Regions from separate parts of the Janthinobacterium sp. BJB304 genome, predicted to be linked through region 3. Evidence: predicted binding sites of a transcription regulator. Region 3 holds the regulator's gene; each other region holds the start of a gene.

Region 1 (4,462 bases), on a different contig from region 3:
CCTTCCGCGCCGCCGCGCGCGAGCAGCTGATGGTCTGGGGCGAGCGCAACAACGTTACCGTGATTTCGCAGGAATCGGGCGACCCGGCCGCCGTGGCCTACGACTCCGTGCAATCGGCGAAGGCGCGCGGCATCGACGTGGTCATGGTCGACACGGCCGGCCGCCTGCCGACGCAGTTGCACTTGATGGAAGAATTGAAGAAAATCAAGCGCGTGATCGGCAAGGGCATGGAGGGCGCACCGCATGAAACCCTGCTCGTCATCGACGGCAACACGGGCCAGAACGCCCTCACGCAAGTGAAGGCCTTCGACGATGCCCTGCAGTTGAGCGGCCTGGTGATCACCAAGCTGGACGGTACCGCCAAGGGCGGCGTGCTGGCGGCGATTGCCCGCGTGCGCCCCGTGCCCGTGTATTTCATCGGCATCGGTGAGAAAATTGAAGACTTGCAGCCTTTCGTGGCTGCCGAATTTGTCGAAGCGCTGCTCGGATAAGCCTATACATGATTGAATTTCAGCACGTCTCCAAGCAATACTCCCCCGACGCCGTGGCGCTCAGCGACATTTCGCTCAGTATTGCCAAGGGCGAGCTGGTCTTCCTGGCCGGCCCGTCCGGCGCCGGCAAGTCCACCTTGCTGAAGATGATCGCCGCCATGGAACGCCCCACGTCGGGCAAGCTGATCGTCAATGGCCAGGACATGGCGAAGATCAAGCCGGCCGGCGTGCCGTTTTTGCGCCGTAACATGGGCCTGATCTTCCAGCAGCAAAAACTGCTGAGCGACCGCTCCATCCTGGCCAACGTCATGCTGCCGCTGCTCGTCGTCGGCGCGCATAAAGTTGCCGCCGAGCAGCGCGCCCGCGCCGCGCTCGACAAGGTGGGACTGCTGGACCGCGCCATGGCGCGCCCTTTGTCGCTGTCGGGCGGCGAGCAGCAGCGCGTCTCGATCGCGCGCGCCATCGTCAACCGGCCGCAGATCATCCTGGCCGACGAACCGACAGCCAACTTGGACCGCGCCAGCGCCAACAAGGTGCTCGACGCCCTCAAAGCATTCCACTCGGTGGGCGTGACCTGCCTCATTTCCAGCCATGACGAACAGATGCTCGACGCCGCCGCCCGCGTGATCCACCTGAAGAACGGCCAGCTGGTCGCCATCGACAAGGCCACGCAAGCGCCCGTCTTCGCCCCGCCCGATCCCGACTTTGCGCCCGCCCCCGACCAGGACGACGCGCAGGGAGAACAGGCATGAGAGGCTGGTTCCGTCAACACCGCTTCGCGCTCGGTTCGGCGCTAATTCACTTGCGCAAGTCGCCGGGCGGCTTTCTCTTGAACGTGCTCGTCGTCGCCATCGCCCTGTCGCTGCCGTTCGCCGGCTTGACCATGCTCGACAATGTGCGCCCGATGTCGGAGCAAATGTCCGTCGACCCGGAAATCAGCGTCTTCCTGAAGATCGACACGCCGCGCGAGCAAGCCGTGGCCCTGGCCAGCGCCATGCGCAAGATCGTCGGCGAGCAAAAGGCGAAGATCATCTTCATCCCGCGCGAACAGGCGCTCGATACCCTGAAAAACAAGAGCGGCCTGGCCGACGTGCTCAGCACCCTGGGCGACAATCCCCTGCCCGACAGCTATGTGCTGAAACTCGACGCCTTCAGCAGCGCCAGCGAAGCGCAGGACGTCGATGCCGTGGCGGAACAGTTGCGCCACCTGCCGGGCGTGGAATCGGCGCAAGTCGATTCGGCCTGGGTCAAGCGTCTGGCGGCCCTGCTGGGCGTGCTGCGCCTGGTGCTGCTGCTGCTGGCAATCACCCTGGGCGTGGCCGTCATCGCCGTGGTGTTCAATACCATCCGCCTGCAGGTGATGCAGCAGCGCGATGAAATCAGCATCTCGAAACTGATCGGCGCCACCGACACTTTCATCCACCGCCCCTTCTATTACACGGGCGCCCTGCTGGGCCTGTGCGCCGGTGCGCTGGCGCTGGGCGCCGTGGCGCTGGCCTTGCAGCCGCTCAATACCACGATTGCCGAGTTTGCACGCCTGTATGCGTCCGAATTCCAGCTGGTGCCGCTGGCGCCGCTGCCGATGGCCGGCTTGCTGGCCGTCAGCGCCGGCCTCGGCCTGATCGGCGCCTTCCTCTGCGTGCAGCGCCACCTGGCGCGCCTGAACTGACCTTCCTTTCCATGGCGGCGCTCCTGGCGCCGCCATGCGCCTCGCCATCCCCATCTGCTGTTATCTTGATATTTAGCAAGTATTCTTAAGGCTCGCTTCAGCCAGAGGCCGTAGACTAGCCATGTTGTCGTAAAGCGCTATCTCGCGCTGTTCAGAGATATATATCAAGCATCAAATCACCATAGCATTTAGGCTATCAGAACGATTAAATGTGCTGATTGGCACTCTCAGGCAGAGAGTGCTAATATAGGGACATACCAACAGCAGAACCGCCATGGACGCCAGATGAAGATGGTGCCGCGATCTGCAAAGTGCAAGACCGAATACGCAAAACAGAACAGACAATCGGGCCACATCGTGTGATGTGGCCAACTGGAACACAGCAAGACTACGAGGGAGAAAACATGACTATGATGTCCGCAACATCCGCATTGGTTCCGACCAAAAGTAATGCGCTGGGCCTCGGGTTCACTGGCAATCTGGGCAATATCGACGCCTATATTTCGGCCGTGAACCGTCTGCCCATGTTGACCCACGACGAAGAAATTTCGCTGGCGAAACGCCTGCGCGAAAAAAATGACCTGGCCGCCGCGCAAGAACTGGTGCTGTCGCACCTGCGCCTGGTGGTCTCGATTGCCCGCGGCTATCTGGGCTATGGCTTGCCGCATGCCGACCTGATTCAGGAAGGCAATATCGGCTTGATGAAAGCCGTGAAACGTTTCGATCCGGACCAGGGCGTGCGCCTGGTGTCGTACGCCATGCACTGGGTGAAAGCCGAGATGCATGAGTACATCCTGAAAAACTGGCGCCTGGTCAAGGTCGCGACGACGAAGGCGCAGCGCAAGCTGTTCTTCAACCTGCGCAGCCACAAGACGGGCCTCGATGCGATGACGCCGAAACAGATCGATGCGCTGGCCAAGCTGCTCGACGTGAAGCGCGAAGAAGTGATCGAAATGGAAACGCGCTTGAGCGGCCGCGACATCGCGCTGGAATCGCCGACCGACGATGAAGACGACAAGTTTTCGCCGATCGCCTACCTGTCGTCGGAGCAAAGCGAGCCGACCAAGGTGCTGGAAGCGGAACAAGTGACGCGCCTGCAATCGGAAGGCCTGGAAACGGCCTTGTCGAAGCTGGACGCCCGTTCGCGCCGCATCATCGAAGCGCGCTGGCTGGCCAACGACGACGGCTCCGGCGCCACGCTGCACGCGCTGGCAGAAGAGTTCGGCGTATCGGCCGAGCGCATCCGCCAGATCGAAGTGGCGGCGCTGAAGAAAATGAAGGGCGCGCTGGCGGCCTACGTGTAATCGCAAGCAATGCCGCAACGCAAAAGGCGCCGCAAGGCGCCTTTTGATTTTACAGTTTGATGTTTATCAACAGATAAACATTGTCAGCCCTTATGCTGCTGCCAAGCCCTTGGTGATCAGCTCGGCGACCAATTCATTCAGATCCGCGCCGCCTTCCTTGGCCAGGGTCTGCAATTGCAAGACCAGATCGCTGTTCAGCTTGACGGCGAACGGTACCAGGCCCAGGGCCTGATCGCGCTTGCGTTGCTCGCGGCGGTCGACGACCACTGCTTCCTTACCGAATGCACCGGCGCCGGGAACATTCATCTTTCCCATCAGTTTCTTGGCATCGCTTTTGGCCAGGTCGGTTTTTTTCATGGTTGTTTCCTGATTTTCAAAACAGCCATTCTACGCAGTAATCGGCGCGCCGCGTGGCCGGCGCGTCAATTCATCGGCAGCGCGCCAATAGTGCGCCGGAAAAATATCATTTTGTTATTATCATTTTCATCCCACGCGTGGACGCCACGCCGGGACGCTCCACCTGAAAGGAAAAACATGCACTATCTACATCAATCGTACCGAACGTGGTTGTTACCCCTGTTCATCGCCTGCCTGGCCGTGCTGGCGGGCTGCGGCGCGGCCGGCAGCGCCGGCGACGCGGAAAACACGCCGCGCAGCGTCACCCATGTGCTCTCGCCGGGCGAACAAGTCGCCATCACGGCCACCGATACCCTGAAACTCGAGCGTGTCAACGACAGCCGCTGCCGCAAGGGCGCCGTGTGCGTATGGAAAGGCTACGTCAGCTACAGTTTCAGTTTGCTCAACAGCGCGGGCGCCACCGACATCGTCTTGTCCGAGTCCATGCCCGGCGCCGCCAGCTCCGTGACCGTCAACCACCTGACGTTCACCCTGCTCGACGTCGATCCGGCCACGCCGCCCGCCCTGGACGCGGCCGCGCCCACCTACCGGGTCAAGGTAAAAATCACGCAGGGCGCCCTGCCCCGCTAAGCGTCAGACAT
Region 2 (4,462 bases), on a different contig from region 3:
GCGCTTGCCATCCTGGGAGACGACGAAACTCTCCCAGCGGTGCGCCGCGTCCGGCGTGTTTTCCACAAAGTTCAGGTCATAGTAGGGCTTGCCATCGATGAGACGCACGTCGGGCGACGTTTCCATCACGGCGCCGTGGGCGCGGCCGCCCGAAGCCTTTTCGATATGCGCCGACCAGGCCTTGATTTCCGGCAATGCCATCAGCGCATCGACGGCGCGCGCGCTCTGTTCTGGCGCCGCCTGGCTGCTCGCGGCCGGGGCATTGGTGCCGTGCGGCGCGCCTTGCTGGTGCAGGTAGAAAGCGCCGAGCCCGGCGGCCAGCAAGCCGGCCAGGATGCCGGCGATGATGGTGGTTTTGGAAGAAGAGGCGCGTGGCTGCATGATGGTGGCGTGAGAAAGAGGGACGATGGCGGCCATGCTAAAGCAAAACGTGCAGGCGGGCAATCGTTGAAATTTCTAAAAAGCAAGACGAAAAAAAGCCACCTTCCGTAGAAGATGGCTCTCGGGGCTGCCGGGCAGCGCAAGCAGCTTTTGGTCTGCCTGTCCCGTCCCGGCGTGGCGGCTGCGCGCACCGTCGCCTGCGCGCGCGGCCGCCTGGATTACATCATGCCGTCCATGCCGCCCATGCCGCCCATACCACCCATGCCGCCGCCCATGCCGCCGGCTGCCTTGTCGTCAGCGATTTCGCAGACCATGCAGTCGGTCGTCAGCATCAGCGAAGCGATCGAAGCGGCGTTTTGCAGCGCCGAACGGGTCACTTTGGCTGGGTCCAGAACGCCCATTTCCACCATGTCGCCATACGTGCCGTTGGCAGCGTTGTAGCCGTAGTTGCCCGCGCCAGCCAGGACGGCTGCCACGACGACCGACGCTTCTTCGCCGGCGTTTTGCACGATCATGCGCAGCGGCTCTTCCATTGCGCGCAGGACGATCTTGATACCAGCGTCTTGATCAGGATTGTCGCCCTTGACCGTGATGTTGGCGCGTGCGCGCAGCAGGGCTACGCCGCCGCCTGGCACGATGCCTTCTTCCACGGCAGCGCGCGTGGCGTGCAGTGCATCTTCAACGCGGGCTTTCTTCTCTTTCATTTCGACTTCGGTGGCTGCGCCAACCTTGATCACGGCAACGCCGCCAGCCAGTTTGGCCACGCGCTCTTGCAGTTTTTCACGGTCGTAGTCCGAGGTCGCTTCTTCGATCTGTACACGCACTTGTTTCACGCGTGCTTCGATCGAGGCAGCTTCGCCGGCGCCATCGATGACGATGGTGTTTTCCTTGCCCACTTCGATGCGTTTCGCCTGGCCCAGTTCGGCCAGAGTCACTTTTTCCAGGGTCAGGCCGACTTCTTCAGCGATCACCTGGCCGCCCGTCAGGACAGCGATGTCTTCCAGCATGGCTTTGCGGCGGTCGCCGAAGCCTGGTGCTTTCACTGCGCAGGTTTTCAGGATGCCGCGGATGTTGTTCACAACCAGGGTAGCCAGCGCTTCGCCTTCGATGTCTTCCGCGATGATCAGCAGTGGACGGCCAGCTTTGGCGACTTGTTCCAGTACCGGCAGCAGGTCACGGATGTTCGAGATTTTCTTGTCGCACAGCAGGACGAATGGGCTGTCCAGGACGGCAACTTGCTTCTCTGGGTTGTTGATGAAGTATGGCGACAGGTAGCCGCGGTCGAACTGCATGCCTTCAACGATGTCCAGCTCGTCGTTCAGCGACTTGCCGTCTTCTACCGTGATGACGCCTTCTTTGCCGACTTTTTCCATCGCTTCAGCGATACGCTCGCCGATCGAGTAGTCCGAGTTCGCCGAGATCGCGCCAACCTGGGCGATTTCCTTGGTCGTGGTGCAAGGACGGGCGATTTTCGCCAGTTCTTCGACGGTCGCTGCAACAGCTTTGTCGATACCACGCTTCAGGTCCATCGGGTTCATGCCGGCGGCAACGAACTTCATGCCTTCGCGCACGATGGCTTGTGCCAGCACGGTGGCGGTGGTGGTGCCGTCGCCGGCATTGTCGCTGGTGCGGGAAGCCACTTCCTTGACCATTTGCGCGCCCATGTTCATGAGCTTGTCTTTGAGTTCAACTTCTTTCGCTACCGACACACCATCCTTGGTGACGGTAGGGGCGCCGAACGAGCGCTCCAGGACCACGTTGCGGCCTTTCGGGCCCAAGGTGACTTTGACTGCGTTGGCGAGGATGTTGACGCCTTCGACCATCTTGGCGCGCGCTGCGTCGCCGAATACTACTTCTTTAGCTGCCATGTTCAATTCTCCTGAGTTTCGGGATGTATCTGTCTACAACGTGGAAACAATTACTTGACGACGATCGCCATGATGTCTTCTTCGCGCATGACCAGCAGCTCATCGCCGTCAACTTTGACGGTTTGGCCGGCGTACTTGCCGAACAGGACGCGGTCGCCCACTTTGACATCCAGAGGACGGACTTTGCCGTCGTCGAGAATCTTGCCATTGCCTACGGCAAGGACTTCGCCTTGATCCGGTTTTTCAGCAGCTGCATCAGGAATGATGAGGCCGGACGCAGTCTTGGTTTCCTGGTCGAGGCGTTTGACGATGACGCGATCGTTCAATGGGCGCAGATTCATACAAAACTCCTTAAAGTTCAATGGATAGGTGTTGCTAAATGAATACATTCCTGGCACAGCGCCAGGCGTGCTTTCAGTGACCGCCGTTGAAAGCAGCCCGCAACGGTCAAGCAAACCTCATGGCATCGGGTGCATGCCGGCGCTGGGCAGTGGTGGCATCGCGGCGTCGCCCGCCGCGTAGCGTTCCCTGCTGTTGCCCGGCAGACACCATCATGTCTTGAGGATTGCTACGAAAGAGTTTGTTAGCACTCTCTACTAACGAGTGCTAATTATAGGGACGGTAGGGGGCTTATTCAAGGGCTTATTCTCCGGGAAGATAAGCTTAGACGTTCTGCGCAGCCTGCATTTACACAGGGTTTGCGCAAACGCAAGCCTCGTTCCCGGGCGTCAGCAACAGGCGCGACTCTAGCATGCCCGTCAGGCGAACGGCGTTCCTGTACGCACAGGAAACAGAGTTTTGCTATGGACTTTGATAAGATGATTGCAATTGCATATCAATATTCCCCCTGTACCAGAAAGCACACTATGCCATCGACTCTTTCCCGTCCCGCCCTGCGCCTGCTCGGTGCCGCCCTCGTCGGCCTCGCCTGCCTGGGCAATGCCGCCGCGCAAACGCCCACGATTCTCGACGAGATCACCGTGGCGACCCTGACGCCGCTGGAAAAGGAAATGCTGCTCAACGAGCTGTTCAACGACCTCAACAAGGATGACGACGACCAGGAAGCGCATGTGTGGGACAACGGCGGCGACCGTGGCGTGCGGGTGAAAGTCACATATAACTTCAGCAACTCCGGCATGACGGAACACAGCCTGAAGGCGCACATCTGCCGCGACCTGAAATTCGTCGTCACGGCGGGCGACAAGTCGCAAGACCTGAGCCGCCGTACGTGCTCGCAGAACAGCGGACGCTGGGATGTGCAGGGCAAGGATCCGGCGCCCGTCGTGTATCCGCCTTTCCTGTCCGACGTGACCATCGCCAGGCTGAATGCGAAGGAACAGAAATCCTTGCTGACGGCCGCCGTGCGCACCTTGAAAGATGAAGAGGATGGCAAGAGCCGTGAATGGAGCAACAAGGGACTGGGCAATGCCGTGCCCTTGCGCGTCACTTTGACGCCCTCGCGGACGGACGCCAAACCTGGCAGCTACCACCGTACTTGCCGCGACTTGACGATGGTGCTTGATGGCAAGAGCGGCAAGCAGGAGTTGACGCGCCGCTCGTGCGAAAACCGCTATGGCGGTCTCGATATCGAACCCGATTACGTCGACGAGTAAAACGCTGGCATCGCGGCGCCGGCGGATGCGTGCAGATGGCGAAAAGCGCCGGAAAAAGCGTGTATTTCACGGCAACTGACCTGCATTGATGTAAATATGTGTGACAGCGGCGTGATTCGATTGACGCCCATGGAGCGTCCGCCCTATAGTGGCGGGATGATTTCCGAATTCAACGAATTATCCGACAAAATAGGCCTGCTGGCCGAAATGACCCATGCGCTGCGCCGTGAAAACGCGCAACTGCGCAAGGACAATGCCGCGCTGGCCGCCGAGAACGCCCTGTATGTGCAGCGCATGCGCGAGGCGCAGGAGCGGGTCGAGGCGTTGCTGGAAAAAATTCCCGAACTGGTGCAAGCCGGTCTGGAGCAAGCCGCTTCGGAAGCGGGCGCCTATATTGCCGAGAACGAGAAGGAAGCGTAATGCCGCGTGTCGATGTCAATATCATGGGCCAGTCCTACAGCATGGTGTGCCGCGACGGCGAAGAGCGCGCGCTGCGCGAAGCGGCGATCTATCTCGATAGCAAAATGAAAGCCATCCGCGACGCGGGCAAGGTCAAGGGCAATGACCGCATCGCCGTGCTGGCCGCCCTGGGCGTGGCCG
Region 3 (4,462 bases):
TTTAAGTTCAGTCATTTTATTCTCTTACAACAACTTATTTGGTGGGTTCGGCGGCAGGCGTCGGTGCTGGCTCGGCGGCAGGCGCCGTTGCTGGTGCTGGTGCAACGTCAGGCTTGCTCACAGGAATGGCAGGAGCGGCATCGGCCGGTACCGGCACGGCGCTTGGCGCCACGGGCGATGGCACGACGGCGGCAGGCACGTCGGCCTTGGCGACCTTGGCAAATGGCGACGGACCGGCGATGCGGTCGATATATTCTTTCTCCGTCGGCAAGTTGCCGCCTTCGAAACGTTCAACCTTGCCATCCTTGCCGAAGTACACGACCACGCGGCTGCTGGTGGTTTCACCACTGCCCCGCGCCAGGCGGAATGGATAATCCCAGCGGTCGGCATGGAAGATATCGGTCAGCAGCGAAGTGCCGAGGACGAAACGCACCTGGTCACGCGTCATGCCTACTTTCAACTGGGCCAGCATCTCTTCGGAGACAAAGTTGCCTTGTTGAATGTCAGGACGGTAGGGCGAGAAAAACCACATGAATTTTTGCAGCGGCGTAATGGTGGTCGTTTGTGCGCCCTGTTCGGGAACCAGTTCCTTGCCTTCTTTTTGAGCAGCTGCCGGCTTTTCGCCAAGAATGCCACGGTTGGCGCAGCCGGACACGGCCAGCGCGACACAGACCATGCCTGCCACGACTGGTGCTCGAAATGAAATACGGTGCCAGAGAGATGGCAATACAGCCGGGGTTACGCGCATAAATGACCTCAATTGGATGAACAAAACGCCAGGAGTGACCGGCCCGCCAAAAAAATGCATATTTTGGCACTCCCCGACAAAACGCTATATGATAAAGCACCTGACCCACATACGAGCAACAAACATGAGTAACAATCCTAGTGATCTCAAGGCAAGCGGCCTGAAAGCCACCCTGCCACGGCTGAAGATACTCGATATCTTCCAGAGTAGCCCGGTACGCCACCTGACCGCGGAAGACGTCTACAAGATTCTGCTGGCCGACAATATGGATGTCGGCTTGGCAACTGTCTACCGTGTTCTCACACAATTCGAACAAGCCGGCTTGCTTAACCGCAACCATTTTGAAACCGGCAAGGCGATTTTCGAACTCAACGAAGGCTCCCACCACGACCATCTGGTGTGCCTCGATTGCGGCCGGGTCGAAGAATTCTTCGACGAAGAAATCGAAATCCGCCAGCAAAAAGTGGCCGAAGAGCGCGGCTTCAAGATCGCCGAACACGCTCTGGCCATCTACGGCAACTGCACCAAGACAGCTTGCCCGCACAAAACAGCCTGACCCACGCCGGCCGTTCCCGCAAGGGGCCGGCCGGCGCAGCATTGAACCGCATCAATGATGGCTGAGCGCGCTCGACAGTAATTTAGCGGTGATATCGACGATCGGGATGACGCGCTCGTAAGCCATGCGCGTCGGTCCGATCACTCCCAACGTTCCCACGATCTTGCCGTTGACTTCATACGGCGCCGTCACCACGCTCATCTCATCCATCGGCACCAGATTCGATTCGCCGCCGATGAAAATCTGCACGCCCGTCGCCTTGCTCGACACGTCGAGCAGCTGCATCAAGCCCGTCTTTTGCTCGAACATGTCGAACATCTGGCGCAGCGAATGCATATTCGATGACAGATCGCTCACGCTGAGCAGGTTGCGCTCGCCGGAAATCACCATGTCATCGCTATGATCGGCCATCGCTTCGCTGCCCGCCTCCACGGCCGCCTGCATCAAACTGCCCATGTCGTCGCGCAACTGGCGCAGCTCGCCTTGCAGGCGCACGCGCACGGCGTCGAACGACAGGCCGCCATAATTCTGGTTGATGTAATTGGCCGATTGCACCAGTTGCGCCGGCGTATAGTCGGCCTCCGTCAGCAATAAACGGTTCTGCACGTCGCCGCCGGGAGCGACGATGACGAGCAGGATGCGTTTTTCGGACAGGCGCAGGAATTCGATTTGCTGGAACACGGATTCGCGGCGCGGGCTGAGCACGACGCCGGCGAACTGCGACAGCGACGACAGCATCTGCGCCGCGTTGGCGATGGTTTTTTGCGGCTGCGGCGTCTGCAGGCGCATGCGCGACTCCACCATGTGCTCGTCCAGGTGCCGGACGGTCAGCAAGGTGTCGACAAAGATGCGGTAGCCACGCGGCGTGGGGATGCGTCCGGCCGAGGTATGCGGACTGGACACATAACCGAGCTCTTCCAGGTCGGCCATGATGTTGCGGATCGTGGCCGGCGACAGGTCGAGGCCGGAAATTTTCGACAAGGCGCGCGAACCGACCGGCAGGCCGTCGGCGATATATCGCTCGACCAGGGCTTTCAGCAGTGTTTGGGCACGTGTATCGAGTTGCATGGTGTCTTAGGTAAGCAAATATTCTTTAAACAAGCATATTATTAAGCAAGCGGCAACGAAAGCGGCCGAACGTGCATCAACAGCGCCTATTATGCACGTTCGCCTGGCCAGCGGCGATCAATCTTCCAGTTGCCCCCGCAGCCACAGCAGCAATTCATCAAAGTTGGCGCAGATGGCGTCGGGCTGCACGCCGGCGGCCAGATGGGCATCGCTGCCCTTGCGGTTCATCCACACGGCACGCATGCCCGCCCCTTGCGCCCCCGTGACATCGAAATACAAGTCATCGCCGACATACACGGCCTCATGCGGCGCCACGCCCAGCGCGGCGCAACCGGCCAGGAAGATGCTGGCGTCAGGCTTGGCGACGCCGAAATCGCTGGCGGCAATCGACACTTTAAAATGCTGCGCCAGGCCGATAATTTCAAGGTCCGCATTGCCATTCGAGATCGAGCCGACCAGTATGCGCTGCCCCATCCAGGCCAGGCCGGGCAAGACATCGTCATACGGCTGCACGCGATGGCGCGCCGCCAGGAATTGCGCGATGGCGCCGTCGACCAGGGCGGGATCTTCGCCGGCGGCCTCGAAGGCGGTCAGCAAGCCCGCGCGGCGCAGCTCGATCAAATTGCCATGGAAATGCGGTTGTTCATTGAGCATGGCCAGACGGTGCTGGCGCAACAGCTCGATGGAAAACTGCTGCGCCACCTTGGGCGCATGCGTGGCCAGCCAGTCGTGCAGCAGGGTTTCGGCGGCGGCAATCACGGGCGCGATGGGCCACAAGGTATCGTCGAGGTCGAACAGGATGGCCTTGGGCGGCACGGCAGGTTTTACAGGGGCAAGAGACATGGAACTCACTATATAGATGCCGCGTCACTGTGCGCAGCCCGCAGCTATTGTCGCACCGATCGCCGCCGCCGGCATGGCGGCGCCCCCATGAAATGGGGCCGGGCCGGCGCTTCCCGGCGAAAAATTGTTACAGGGTGATACAAGGCAAGATCATCCGGCTTGCCAGATAGACTAAAATAGGCGCCATTCCAATGCGGCGCCAGCGTCCGCGTTGCGCTACCCAACCTAATTCGTTTTGGAGAATGTATGAAAAATTTGTACCTGCGCTCGATGCTGGCGGCGGCTTGCGCCGTCACATTGGCGGCCTGCGGCGGCAGCGGCGGCAATCTGTATCTGAGCGGCCAAGTCGTCAATCTGGCAAAAGATGGCCTGATTCTGCTGAATGACGGCGAACGCCTGCCTGTCACCTCAGGCCAGACTTCCTTTGTTTTCACCAAGCTGGTCAGCACCGATGACCGCTACGATATCACCATCGCGCAACAGCCAAAAGGCGCCGTGTGCACGATTACCAATGGCGCCGGCAAGGCATCGAGCTATACCGTGACCACGGCCCAGGTGATTTGCGTGACCAATACCTACCCGCTGAGCGGCACGATCACGGGCCTGACCGCCGACGGTTTGACCCTGGCCATCGGCAATATCACCACCAGCCCGCTGAAAGGCAGCACCAGCTATACGTTCCCGAATGTCAATGACGGCATTGCCTACAATATTTCCATCGCGACGTATCCAACGGGCCAGACGTGCAGTTTCGTGGGTTCTGCCAGCGCCAACGGCCGCGATGTCGTCGGCACCATGGGCTCAGCCGCCACGACCGGCGCCGCACTGAACTGCACGGCGCAGTAAGCCACGCGATTCGTCACCACTATATTGGATTGGAGAAATACATGAAGTTATCCTGCCTGCGCCCTATCGCCGCGCTGCTGTTGACCCTGGGATTGGCTGCTTGCGGCGGCAAGGCCTCGTATGATGTCAGTGGCACCGTCAGCAACTTGAACACCGAAGGCCTGGTCCTGGCCAATGGCGGCGATCCGCTCCCGATTAAAGCCGGCCAGACCTCGTTTACCTTTGCCAAGCGCATCGACTATGGCACCGACTACAACATCACCGTGCAGACCCAGCCAGCCCACATGACTTGCACCGTCAGTGGCGGAACCGGCTCGGCCGGTCACTACGTCAGTATCCAGGCATCGGTTTCCTGTGCGCGAAACGCGTACACGGTAGGCGGCACGGTGACTGGCCTGACC

What was found. The regulator HrcA, encoded in region 3, represses chaperone genes, less so after heat shock. The targets are predictions, from matches to a motif close to TTAGCACTCNNNNNNNNNGAGTGCTAA.
Region 1: rpoH (RNA polymerase sigma factor RpoH) is a predicted target of HrcA. The motif match lies at 2,379-2,405, and genes of this name have one in related genera.
Region 2: groES (co-chaperone GroES) is a predicted target of HrcA. The motif match lies at 2,833-2,859, and genes of this name have one in related genera.

What each region holds. Positions count from the first base shown of each region.
Region 1 is NZ_PDZN01000009.1:207,390-211,851, reverse strand. Features, by position in the region: gene ftsY (signal recognition particle-docking protein FtsY) at 1-491, shown strand, start outside; gene CSQ95_RS13240 (cell division ATP-binding protein FtsE) at 500-1,243, shown strand; gene ftsX (permease-like cell division protein FtsX) at 1,240-2,160, shown strand; gene rpoH (RNA polymerase sigma factor RpoH) at 2,571-3,464, shown strand; gene CSQ95_RS13225 (hypothetical protein) at 3,555-3,821, opposite strand; gene CSQ95_RS13220 (hypothetical protein) at 3,999-4,451, shown strand; gene CSQ95_RS13215 (antibiotic biosynthesis monooxygenase) at 4,455-4,462, opposite strand, start outside.
Region 2 is NZ_PDZN01000004.1:6,091-10,552, forward strand. Features, by position in the region: gene CSQ95_RS05710 (hypothetical protein) at 1-381, opposite strand, end outside; gene groL (chaperonin GroEL) at 600-2,249, opposite strand; gene groES (co-chaperone GroES) at 2,300-2,590, opposite strand; gene CSQ95_RS05725 (hypothetical protein) at 3,116-3,862, shown strand; gene CSQ95_RS05730 (hypothetical protein) at 4,019-4,282, shown strand; gene CSQ95_RS05735 (cell division protein ZapA) at 4,282-4,462, shown strand, end outside.
Region 3 is NZ_PDZN01000005.1:26,907-31,368, reverse strand. Features, by position in the region: gene dapB (4-hydroxy-tetrahydrodipicolinate reductase) at 1-15, opposite strand, end outside; gene CSQ95_RS07330 (outer membrane protein assembly factor BamE) at 35-676, opposite strand; gene fur (ferric iron uptake transcriptional regulator) at 873-1,304, shown strand; gene hrcA (heat-inducible transcriptional repressor HrcA) at 1,356-2,372, opposite strand; gene CSQ95_RS07315 (HAD family hydrolase) at 2,490-3,215, opposite strand; gene CSQ95_RS07310 (hypothetical protein) at 3,462-4,061, shown strand; gene CSQ95_RS07305 (hypothetical protein) at 4,103-4,462, shown strand, end outside.